Regions from separate parts of the Aeromonas sp. AE23HZ002T15 genome, predicted to be linked through region 2. Evidence: predicted binding sites of a transcription regulator. Region 2 holds the regulator's gene; the other holds the start of a gene.
What was found. Region 2 encodes sigma-54, which starts transcription at its own class of promoters, with help from an activator protein. Its sites were predicted from a motif close to TGGCACNGTTTTNGCTT; they were not measured.
Positions count from the first base shown of each region.

Region 1: fliE (flagellar hook-basal body complex protein FliE) is a predicted target of sigma-54. The motif match lies at 3,288-3,304, and genes of this name have one in related genera.

Region 1 covers NZ_CM201342.1:1,232,566-1,237,707, reverse strand. Annotated here, with positions in the region: gene rimO (30S ribosomal protein S12 methylthiotransferase RimO) at 211-1,539, opposite strand; gene befA (beta cell expansion factor BefA) at 1,894-2,670, shown strand; gene ACT5M9_RS05580 (hypothetical protein) at 2,828-3,214, shown strand; gene fliE (flagellar hook-basal body complex protein FliE) at 3,344-3,661, shown strand; gene fliF (flagellar basal-body MS-ring/collar protein FliF) at 3,715-5,142, shown strand, end outside.
Region 2 covers NZ_CM201342.1:2,983,795-2,988,936, reverse strand. Annotated here, with positions in the region: gene ptsN (PTS IIA-like nitrogen regulatory protein PtsN) at 1-152, opposite strand, end outside; gene hpf (ribosome hibernation promoting factor) at 155-442, opposite strand; gene ACT5M9_RS13895 (RNA polymerase factor sigma-54) at 463-1,902, opposite strand; gene lptB (LPS export ABC transporter ATP-binding protein) at 1,969-2,694, opposite strand; gene lptA (lipopolysaccharide transport periplasmic protein LptA) at 2,707-3,225, opposite strand; gene lptC (LPS export ABC transporter periplasmic protein LptC) at 3,212-3,772, opposite strand; gene kdsC (3-deoxy-manno-octulosonate-8-phosphatase KdsC) at 3,769-4,323, opposite strand; gene ACT5M9_RS13870 (KpsF/GutQ family sugar-phosphate isomerase) at 4,323-5,142, opposite strand, start outside.

The sequences.
Region 1 (5,142 bases), 1.8 Mb from region 2:
CGGAGGGGGCAGAAGGTCATCCCATCCCCCTTCAGGGGTCGAGTCGAGCAGATTGGAATGGAGTGAAACGGATTGAGAGGGCGTGTGGTCGGGCTGACCGCAAGCGGTAGGGGTGACCCCCAGGGACTGGACGTCGGCGGGCAATAAAAAAGCCAGTCAGCAGGACTGACTGGCTTGTTGGCAGCGGCATGGCTGCCGAGGCGGCTGGCCTTAGTCGATCAGGCTGGCCCAGAGGTCGTACTCGTCCGCCTCGTCGATGCGGACCTTGACCATGTCGCCGGGCTTGAGGCCGGTCTCACCGTTCAGGTAGACCAGGCCGTCGATCTCGGGGGCATCGGCGAAGGATCGGCCGGTGGCGCCCTCTTCGTCCACCTCGTCGATGAGGACTGTCATCTCCTGACCCACCTTGCGGGCCAGCTTGCGGATGGATACCTGCTGCTGCAGCTCCATGAAGCGCTGGAAGCGCTCTTCCTGGATTTCTTCCGGCACAGGATCCGGCAGCTCGTTCGCCTTGGCACCCTCGACCGGGCTGTATTTGAAGCAGCCGACCCGATCCAGCTCCGCCTTGTCGATGAAGTCCAGCAGCATCTGGAACTCTTCCTCGGTCTCGCCGGGGAAGCCGACGATGAAGGTGGAACGCAATGTGATCTCGGGGCAGATCTCGCGCCACTTCTGGATGCGCTCCAGGGTGCGCTCGACCGTGCCCGGGCGCTTCATCAGCTTGAGGATGCGCGGGCTGGCGTGTTGCAGCGGGATGTCCAGGTAGGGCAGTACCTTGCCGTCGCGCATCAGCGGGATGACGTCATCCACGTGCGGGTAGGGGTAGACGTAGTGCAGGCGCACCCACATGCCGAGCTTGGCGAGCTCTTCACACAGGGCCACCATGCTGGTCTTGACCGGCATGCCGTCGTAGAAACCGGTGCGGTGTTTGACGTCCACGCCGTAGGCTGAGGTGTCCTGGGAGATCACCAGGATCTCCTTCACGCCGGCCTCTTTCAGGCGCTTGGCCTCGGCCAGCACCTCGCCGATGGGACGGCTCACCAGATCCCCACGCATGGAGGGGATGATGCAGAAGGTGCAGCGGTGGTTGCAGCCTTCGGAAATTTTCAGATAGGCGTAGTGACGGGGAGTCAGCTTGACCCCATGGGCCGGCACCAGGCTGGTGAAGGGGTTGTGGGTGGGTTTTTCCACGTACTTGTGGACGTGACCCAGCACCTCTTCATAGGCGTGAGGACCGGTGATCTCGAGCACCTTGGGGTGGATCTCGCGGATCTGGTTCTCTTTGGCGCCGAGGCAACCGGTGACGATCACCTTGCCGTTCTCGGCCAGGGCCTCACCGATGGCTTCCAGGGATTCCTGTACCGCGCTGTCGATGAAGCCGCAGGTGTTGACCACCACCAGCTCCGCATCGTCATAGCTGGGCACCACATCGTACCCTTCGGTACGCAGCTGGGTCAGGATGCGCTCGGAATCGACCAGGTTTTTGGGGCAACCCAAGGAGACGAATCCTACTTTGGGGGCCTGTTTTGTGTTGGACATCGCTCAATCACTCTTAGGTGGCTCTATTATAAGGGCGCGGATTTTACCGGAATGGCTAACCAAAAACTATACAACCGGGGGTCTCTGGCCGAACAATATTTACGGCTTCCTCCCCCCTGCACCGGCCATGAAGAGGGAGATCTCCGCTGGTGCCGGTGACAGTTATCGTCCGATGACGGCAGCCTCGCTTCCTCCCGGGGAGGGCGGTGGGAAACGCCAGGGTCGCCATGATGCGCTGGTGGGCAAGTGGCGCAGGTGATTGAGCCACAAGGCATAGTCGTGAACGGGATGCGTTTTGACGTACGATTAAATCTGATAGGGTAATGACTCGCTGACGAGCAGAAGGAGTAGACCATGAAGAGCCAAACCTGGCTGATTGCCGCCGCCCTGGTGCTGGCATCCACCCCCAGCCACGCCGACTGGGCCAAGTTGAAGGAGGCCGCCTCCGAGCTCGGCACCGCGGTGAGCGACACCAGCAAGGAGGCGTGGAAGGGGATCACCGACTTCTCCAAGGCGACCTGGGAGTCCGTCTCAACCTGGGGATCCGATGCCTATAACAAGGCGGGGGCCTGGACCGAAGAGAGCGCGGCCACCGGCAAGGAGTGGCTGAACACCGCCGACAAGAAGCTCGACACCATGCTGGAGCCCAAGACCCCCGCCGAGGCGCGTACCGCCCTGGATACCATGGCCGACACCGCCCTGGTGCGGCTGTTCAACGAACAACCCTCCGCCAAGCTGTTATTTGACAAGGCCTATGGCTACGCGGTGTTCGACTCTCGCAAGTTCTCCCTGATGATCCACACGAACCAGGGCGCGGGGGTGGCGGTCAACCGCAAAACCGGCAAGCACACCTATATGAAGATGTTCGGTGCCGGTCTGGCGGCCGGGCTAGGTGGCAAGTTCTACCAGCAGGTGATCCTGTTTGAAGACAAGGCCCGCTTCGATGCCTTCGTCAACCAGGGCTGGGAGGCCACCTCGGAGGTGGGGGCCGTGGCGGGCAAGGAGAGTGCCGAGCTCACCGCCAAGTACAATGGCGGCATGGCCATCTACCAGATTGGGGAGAAGGGACTGCTGCTTGACGCCAATATCTCCGGCTCCAAATACTGGCTGGACGATGATCTGAACAAGTGATCGTGCAGCCCTTGAGCGGGTGCATGTTTTTCTGCGATCACAGAGCGGCAACGTCTTTTTAAATCCGCGGACTTGCAGTAAAAAGGGGGCCTTCGGCCCTCTTTTTTATGGGCGCACGCTGACAAGGTCCCAGGACAACCCAGGACAAGGAGAGGATATGGCCCATGAGCCTGAACAGGATGTGATGGCGGCCCAGAGCCGGGAGTGGGACAAGCAGAGCATCTCTCTGCGGTTGCAGGATGGGATCCCCATGGCCTTCTGGGTCTGGGGGGATAGGGTTGCTCCGCTCGAGCCTTGTCTGACGCCTGCTGGCCATCAGGGTCGGTTCGGCTGGGGAGAGGCCGATGAGGCCAGCCTGGCCCTCTCCCACGCCATCATGGCCAAGCTGGTGGCCGTGGGACTGGTGGCTCCCGGGGAGGCGAGCGCCAAGGCGCATTACCTGCGCGATGAGGTGCTGGCCAAGCTGCCCGCCGGCGAGCATTACGATCTGCACCTGAGTTACCTGCGGCTGCTGCTGGGCAAGCAGCCCTGGCCCGCGATCTGATCCCCGATGGCCGGTCACCACCGGCCTGATCATCCCGCCGCTTTCACCCCTGATCCCAGCTGTTCGCCCTGGTTGGCACCCTTATTGCTTCAAGCCTGTCAGCGTCAATGATTTGTCTGGGGATGAAAGATGGAAATAAGTGCAAGCAGCCTGATGCAAGAGATGCAGGCACTCAAGGTCGAGGCGGGGGCGACTCCGCTGGCCCAGCCCGGTCGCCCGGTCAGCTCGGATTTCGGCCAGATGCTCAAGCTGGCCCTCGACAACGTCAACGAGTTGCAAGGCAGCGCCAACGATCTGCGCACCCGCTTCGATCTCGGCGACAAGTCGGTGGATCTCTCCGAGGTGATGATCGCCGGCCAGAAATCCTCCATCGCCTTCGAGGCGACGGTCCAGGTGCGCAACAAGATGGTCGATGCCTACAAGACCATCATGAACATGCCGGTATAAGCAGCCCATGGCGACTGAGCATCATGAACATGTCAGCAATAAGGACATAAACCGTGGCTAACGATCAAAACGGCGATCTGCTGATCAACAACGAAGGGGCGGCGACCCTGGATGAGCAAGAGCAGAAGAGCTCGGCGCTGGGGTTCCTCTCCAACACGGACGTGCTGCGCCAGATCACCCTGATCCTGGGGCTGACCATCTGTCTGGCCATCGCCGTCTTCATCCTGCTGTGGGGCAAGGAGCCGGAGATGCGTCCCCTCGGCACCTTCAACACCCAGGAGCTGGTCTCCACCCTCGACTACCTCGATCAGCAGAAGATCCCCTATCAGGTGGATGGCAAGAGCGTGCTGGTCAGCGCCGAGAACTATGCGGACATCCGCCTGCGCCTCACCCGGGCCGGCCTCGCCAGCAGCAACGACGTGAGCAACGACGGCGAGTCCATCCTGCTCAAGGACTCCAGCTTCGGCGTCAGCCAGCGCATGGAGGGGGAGCGCCTCAAGCTAAGCCGCGAGCGCCAGCTGGCGAGCGCCATCGAACAATTCCAGAACGTGGCCAAGGCCCAGGTGCTGCTGGCCATTCCCAAAGACAACGTGTTCGCCCGCAACGAGCGCAAGCCGAGCGCGACCGTGGTGCTGAGCCTGCGGGGCAGCGCCCTCGGCCAGGGTGAGGTGGACTCCATCGTCGACATGGTGGCCTCCGCCGTCCACGGCCTCGAGCCGACCCGGGTCACGGTCACCGATCAGAACGGCCGTCTGCTCAACTCCGGCTCCCAGGATCCCCTCTCCGCCCAGACCCGCAAAGAGTTTGCGATGCAGCAGAAGCAGGAGCTGGAGTACAAACAAAAAATTGACGCCATCCTGATCCCGGTGCTCGGGGCGGACAACTACACCGCCGAGGTGGATCTCTCCCTAGACTTCTCCCAGCAGGAGCAGACCCGCAAGACCTTCAACCCGGACTTGCCCGCGGTGCGCTCCGAGATGACGGTGGAGGAGAACAGCTCGGGCGGCAGTAATGGCGGCGTGCCCGGTGCCCTCTCCAACCAGCCCCCGGCGGCCTCCAGCATTCCCCAGGAGGCGACCGCCGCGGATGGCAGCGCCGCATCGAGCGGCCGCTCCCGCAAGGAGGCGACCCGCAACTTCGAACTGGACAGTACCATCAGCCACATCCGGCGCCAGCAGGGCGGCATTCGCCGCATGACGGTGTCGGTGGCGGTGGATTACAAGGCGACCCCGGGCGCCGAGGGTGCCGTCACCCGGGAGCCCCGCACCCAGGCCGAGCTCGACACCCTGCGCCGCCTGCTGAGCGGCGGCCTCGGTTTCGACGTGACCCGGGGGGATACCCTGGAAGTGGTCGCCATCCCGTTCAATCGCCCCGAACTCGAGGCCGTGGCCGACATCCCGCTCTACGAGCAGCCCTGGTTCTGGCGTGCGGTGCGTATCGCCGCCTCTGTGCTGGTCATCATAGTGCTGATCGTGACCGTG
Region 2 (5,142 bases):
TCCCGCGCCAGCAGGCTTTCAAACAACACCTGACGGGAGGTGCCGAGGCGCTCTGCGGCCAGTTCACTGATGATCTCGAGAGCGCGTTTCTTGCTGGTACAGGGGACCGCACTCTTGGTGCAGTCCCGACTCAGTATGTGTTCAAGTTGCATAGTTATTTTTGATTTAACTTATCTTTATGCTTGATAATCTGTCTGTCCAGCTTATCCAGCAGGGTATCAATCGCAGCATACATGTCGGCATGCTCCGAGTTGGCGAACACCTCGCCTCCGCTGACATGCAGCTTGGCTTCGGCAATCTGGTTCAGTTTTTCGACGCTCAACACCACATGCACGTTGTTGATATGGTCAAAGTGACGCTCGAGTTTGGCAAATTTGTTGTTCACATAATCACGCAGAGCTTCGGTAATCTCGACATGGTGTCCGGTCAGGTTAATTTGCATAACGTCTTCCTTTTGTTTGCCTAAACCAGGCGTTTGCGCTGATTGGATGGCGGGATCAACAAGGATTCACGGTACTTTGCGATCGTGCGTCTCGCCACCATAATACCCTGTTCGGCCAGCAAATCCGCGATCTTGCTATCACTAAGCGGCTTGGCGGGGCTTTCCGCCGTCACCAGCTTCTTGATCAAGGCGCGAATAGCGGTCGATGAGCACTCTCCTCCTCCTTCCGTATTCACGTGACTGGAGAAAAAAAACTTCAGTTCAAAGATGCCGCGAGGCGTATGCATGTACTTCTGGGTCGTCACCCGCGAGATGGTCGACTCGTGCATCTCCACCGCCTCGGCAATGTCGTTGAGCACCATGGGCTTCATGGCCTCTTCCCCATACTCGAAGAAGCCCTGCTGCTGTTCGACGATGCAGCTGGCCACCTTGAGCAGGGTGTCGTTCCGACTCTCCAGGCTCTTGATAAACCACTTGGCCTCCTGCAGGTGGGAGCGGATGAACTGAGTATCCGTGCTGCTGCGCGCATTGCGGGCCATGGCCGCATAGGTCTCGTTGACGCGAATGCGCGGCGCCGAATCCGGGTTGAGCTCCACCACCCACTTGCTGCCTTTCTTGACCACGGAAACATCCGGGATCACGTATTGGGATTCACTCTGTATGACGCCGTTGCCGGGTCTGGGCTCCAACTGCTGGATAAGGTCCAGCACTTCCTTGAGGTCGCTCTCCTTGAGCCGGGTCTTGCGCGCCAGGGTGCGATAGTCACGGTTGCCGAGCAAATCCATGTGCTCGCTGATCACCTCCCTCGCCTCGTTGAGCCAGGGCAGATCGGACGGATACTGGCCCAACTGGATCAGCAGGCACTCCTGCACGGAGCGGGCGGCGATGCCGAGCGGATCGAAATGCTGCACCCGCTTGAGCACGGCTTCGACCTCATCCAGTTCAACTTCTACCTCTTCACTGCTGACTGCAGCCTGAATATCCTCGAGAGATACCGTCAAATACCCGGATTCGTCGATGGCGTCGATGATGGCGAGGGCGATGGCGGCATCCAGATCGCTGAACGGCGTCAGCCGCATCTGCCACAACAGATAATCCTGCAGGTTTTCGGTGGTTTCCCCCTGATAGACGCTCTCCTCCCCATCGTGGATGGGGCCGGCGCTCTGGGCCGTCCCGGCCGAGTAGACCTCGTCCCAGGTCGTATCGACGGGCAACTCGTCCGGCATCTTGTCCTGCGCCATGGCGTCGCTGGAATCCAGCTGACTGGCGTCGGCCACCTCGGTCGGATTGGTTTCCTGCGCCTCGCTCTCCTCTTGCTCCAGCAAGGGGTTGTTATCGAGCGCTTGCTGAATTTCCTGCTGGAGTTCCAGCGTGGAGAGCTGGAGCAGACGAATCGCTTGTTGTAATTGTGGCGTCATGGTCAGGGACTGACCGAGACGCAACTGTAATGTCGGCTTCATCTACGTCGGGATATCCTTATGTTCAGCGAGGCAGTCACCTAACAAAAATGAGGGAATGCCCCCTTACTATAGACTGAATTGATCGCCCAAATAGACGCGCTTGACCTGCTCATCGGCGAGGATGTCCGCCGGGGCCCCCTCGGCAATCATCTTGCCGTGGCTGACGATATAGGCCTTCTCGCACACATCCAGCGTCTCACGAACGTTGTGGTCGGTGATCAAGACCCCCAGGCCCCGTTCCTTCAGGTGCTGGATGATTTTCTTGATATCTATGACAGAAATGGGGTCAACCCCTGCGAAAGGCTCATCCAGCAGAATAAATCTCGGCTCTGCTGCCAGCGCCCGGGCGATCTCGACCCGGCGGCGCTCCCCCCCTGACAGGCTCTGACCCAGGCTGTCACGGATATGGGTGATGTTGAACTCTTCCAGCAATTGCTCGACCTTGTCTTCCCGCTCCTCGCTGCTCAACCCCTTGCGGGTCTGCATGACCCCCATCAGGTTGTCGAAAACCGACAGGCGGCGGAAGATGGAGGCCTCCTGGGGCAGGTAGCCGATGCCGTTGCGCGCCCGGATATGCATGGGCTGCAGGCTGATGTCCTGATCGTCTATGGTGATGAGCCCGGCATCCCGCTGCACCAACCCCACTATCATGTAGAAGGAGGTGGTCTTGCCAGCCCCGTTCGGGCCAAGCAGCCCCACGATCTGGCCGGTGCCCACTTCCAGGCTCACGTCACTGACCACCATGCGACGCTTGTAACTCTTCTGCAAGCCCACTGCTTTTAACACTGCCATGGCTGTTGTTTCCTACTTCTTCTGATCGGCGGGCTTGTCGAAATTCTCGACCTGATCCGGCAGGAACACCGTCTTGACGCGCTGGGTTGGCCCCTTGCTCTCGGCGATCATCTTCTGTTTGACGATGTCGTAGCGAATGAGATCGCCATTGACCTGGCTGTCTTCCTGCTTGAGCTGGCCGTTGCCCGTGATGGTCACCAGGCGGTTCTTCAGCTCGTAGCGGATGCTGTTGCCGTGGGCGTTGACCGGCTTGCCGTTGTCCAGGATCTGGAAGAAGGTGGCCGGGCTGCCGTAGGCGGTCATCACCTCGGCGCCTTTCTCCCCGGAGCGGATCACCACGACCTTGTCGGCCTTAATCTTGATGGTGCCCTGGGTGATGATGACGTCCTCGCTGAAGGTGACGCGGTTGTCCTGCATCTCGGCCACCTGCTTGACCGCGTCCACATAGACCTTCTCGGTGAAGTCGGACTCTTTGGCATTTGCCGCGCCGCACAGCAACAGGGCCGCGAGGGCCAGATTAGCGTTTTTCATTGAAATAAATGGCATGGCCTTTATCCAGTAATTCGAAATATTTACGTTCCAGATGACCCTTGAGGCCTACGCCCTCGGTCTGGAATTCTTGACCCTGAATGCGGATGTGCTGGTTGCTTCTCACGTCCTGGGTCACCATGTCCATCTCCAGATACTGGGTGTCCAGGGTGGAGATGAAGGAGGCCGGCAACAGGCCATCCAGATGCACCTTGTCCCGCAGGATCACGTTGTCATCGGTATTGAGCACCCCGGTCTCGGCCGTCACCTTCCACTCGGCCTCCCCCTTCTCATCGAAGAGGTAGATGACCGGCTTGTTGAAGGTCGCCTGCTCGAGGATCTGGAAATACTCGGCAAACTCAGACTCCAGCCGCTCGGTCCGTTTCCCCTGCTCGTCGAAGCGGGTGGTGACCAGGTTCTTGGCGGTGAAATCAGGCTGATAATTCTCTACCTTGGTGGTCGACTCAGGCGCCAACTCTATGTCACCCAGCTGCCAGGCAGCCAAGGCCACCAGGAAAAGCAGGGCGAAGAGAATAGTCTGCTTGTTCATCGCGACGCCTCGGGCTGGAAGTCACCGAGCCCCCGGGCCTGCAAGATGAGGTCGCACACCTCGCGCACCGCGCCGACACCGCCCCCCAGCCGGGTGACCAGATCGGCGCGGGCCAGCACCAGAGGGTGGGCGTCCGCCACCGCGATACCGAGGCCGCAGGCCTGCATCACCGGCAGATCTATGGTGTCATCCCCCATGTAGGCCGCCTGCTCGGCACTCAGCCCCAGCTTGGTCAGCAAGGCCTCGAAGTGGGGCAGCTTCTGATCCGCCCCCTGCACCAGGTGTTGCACCCCCAGGCTCTTCATCCGATCGCTGACGATGCGGGAGTTGCGCCCCGTGATGATGGCGATCTCTATCCCGGCGTTGAGCAGGGCACGCATGCCCGCCCCGTCCCGGGTGCAGAAGGTCTTCAATTCTTCGCCGTTGTTACCCATGTAGATGAAGCCGTTGGAGAGCACCCCATCCACATCGCACACCAGCAGGCGGATCTGCGCCGCCTTCTCGAACTGGCTGCGCGTCACCGGACCATAGAGGGTCGGTACATCTTGCATCAAATCACCCCGGCTTTCAGCAGGTCGTGCATGTTGAAGGCGCCCAGCGGCCGTCGTTCCCCATCCACCACCAGCAATCCGTTAATCTTTCTGGTTTCCATCAGCTTGACGGCCTCGGCCGCCATCATCTCAGGCCCTACGGTAACACAGTTGACCGTCATCACCTTGGCGATCGAGGTGTGATGGATATCCACCTGCAGATCCAGGATCCGGCGCAGGTCACCGTCGGTGAACAGACCCGCCAGCACACCCTGCTCGTCCACCACAGCCGTCATGCCGAGCCCCTTGCGGCTCACCTCCAGCAAGGCCTGGCTGATGGTGGCATCTATCCCCACCCGGGGCAACAGCTCGCCGCTGTGCATCAGGTCGCCCACCCGCAGCAGCAGGCGCTTGCCCAGCGACCCACCCGGATGAGAGAGGGCGAAGTCGTCGGCGGTGAAGCCGCGGGCCTCCAGCAGGGCCACCGCCAGCGCATCCCCCATCACCAGGGTCGCCGTGGTGCTGGAGGTGGGGGCCAGGCCGAGGGGACAGGCCTCCTGCTCGACCCGGATGCACAGGTGCACGTTGGCCTCCTTGGCCATGGTCGAGGCCGGGTTGCCGGTCATGCAGATGAGCGGGATGCCGCGGCGCTTGAGCACCGGCAGCAGGGCCAGGATCTCGTCGCTCTCGCCGGAGTTGGAGATGGCGATGATGAGATCCCCCGCGGAGATCATCCCCAGATCCCCGTGGCTCGCTTCACCCGGGTGGAGGAAAAAGGCGGGCGTCCCCGTGCTGGCCAGGGTCGCGGCTATCTTGTTGCCCACATGGCCTGACTTACCC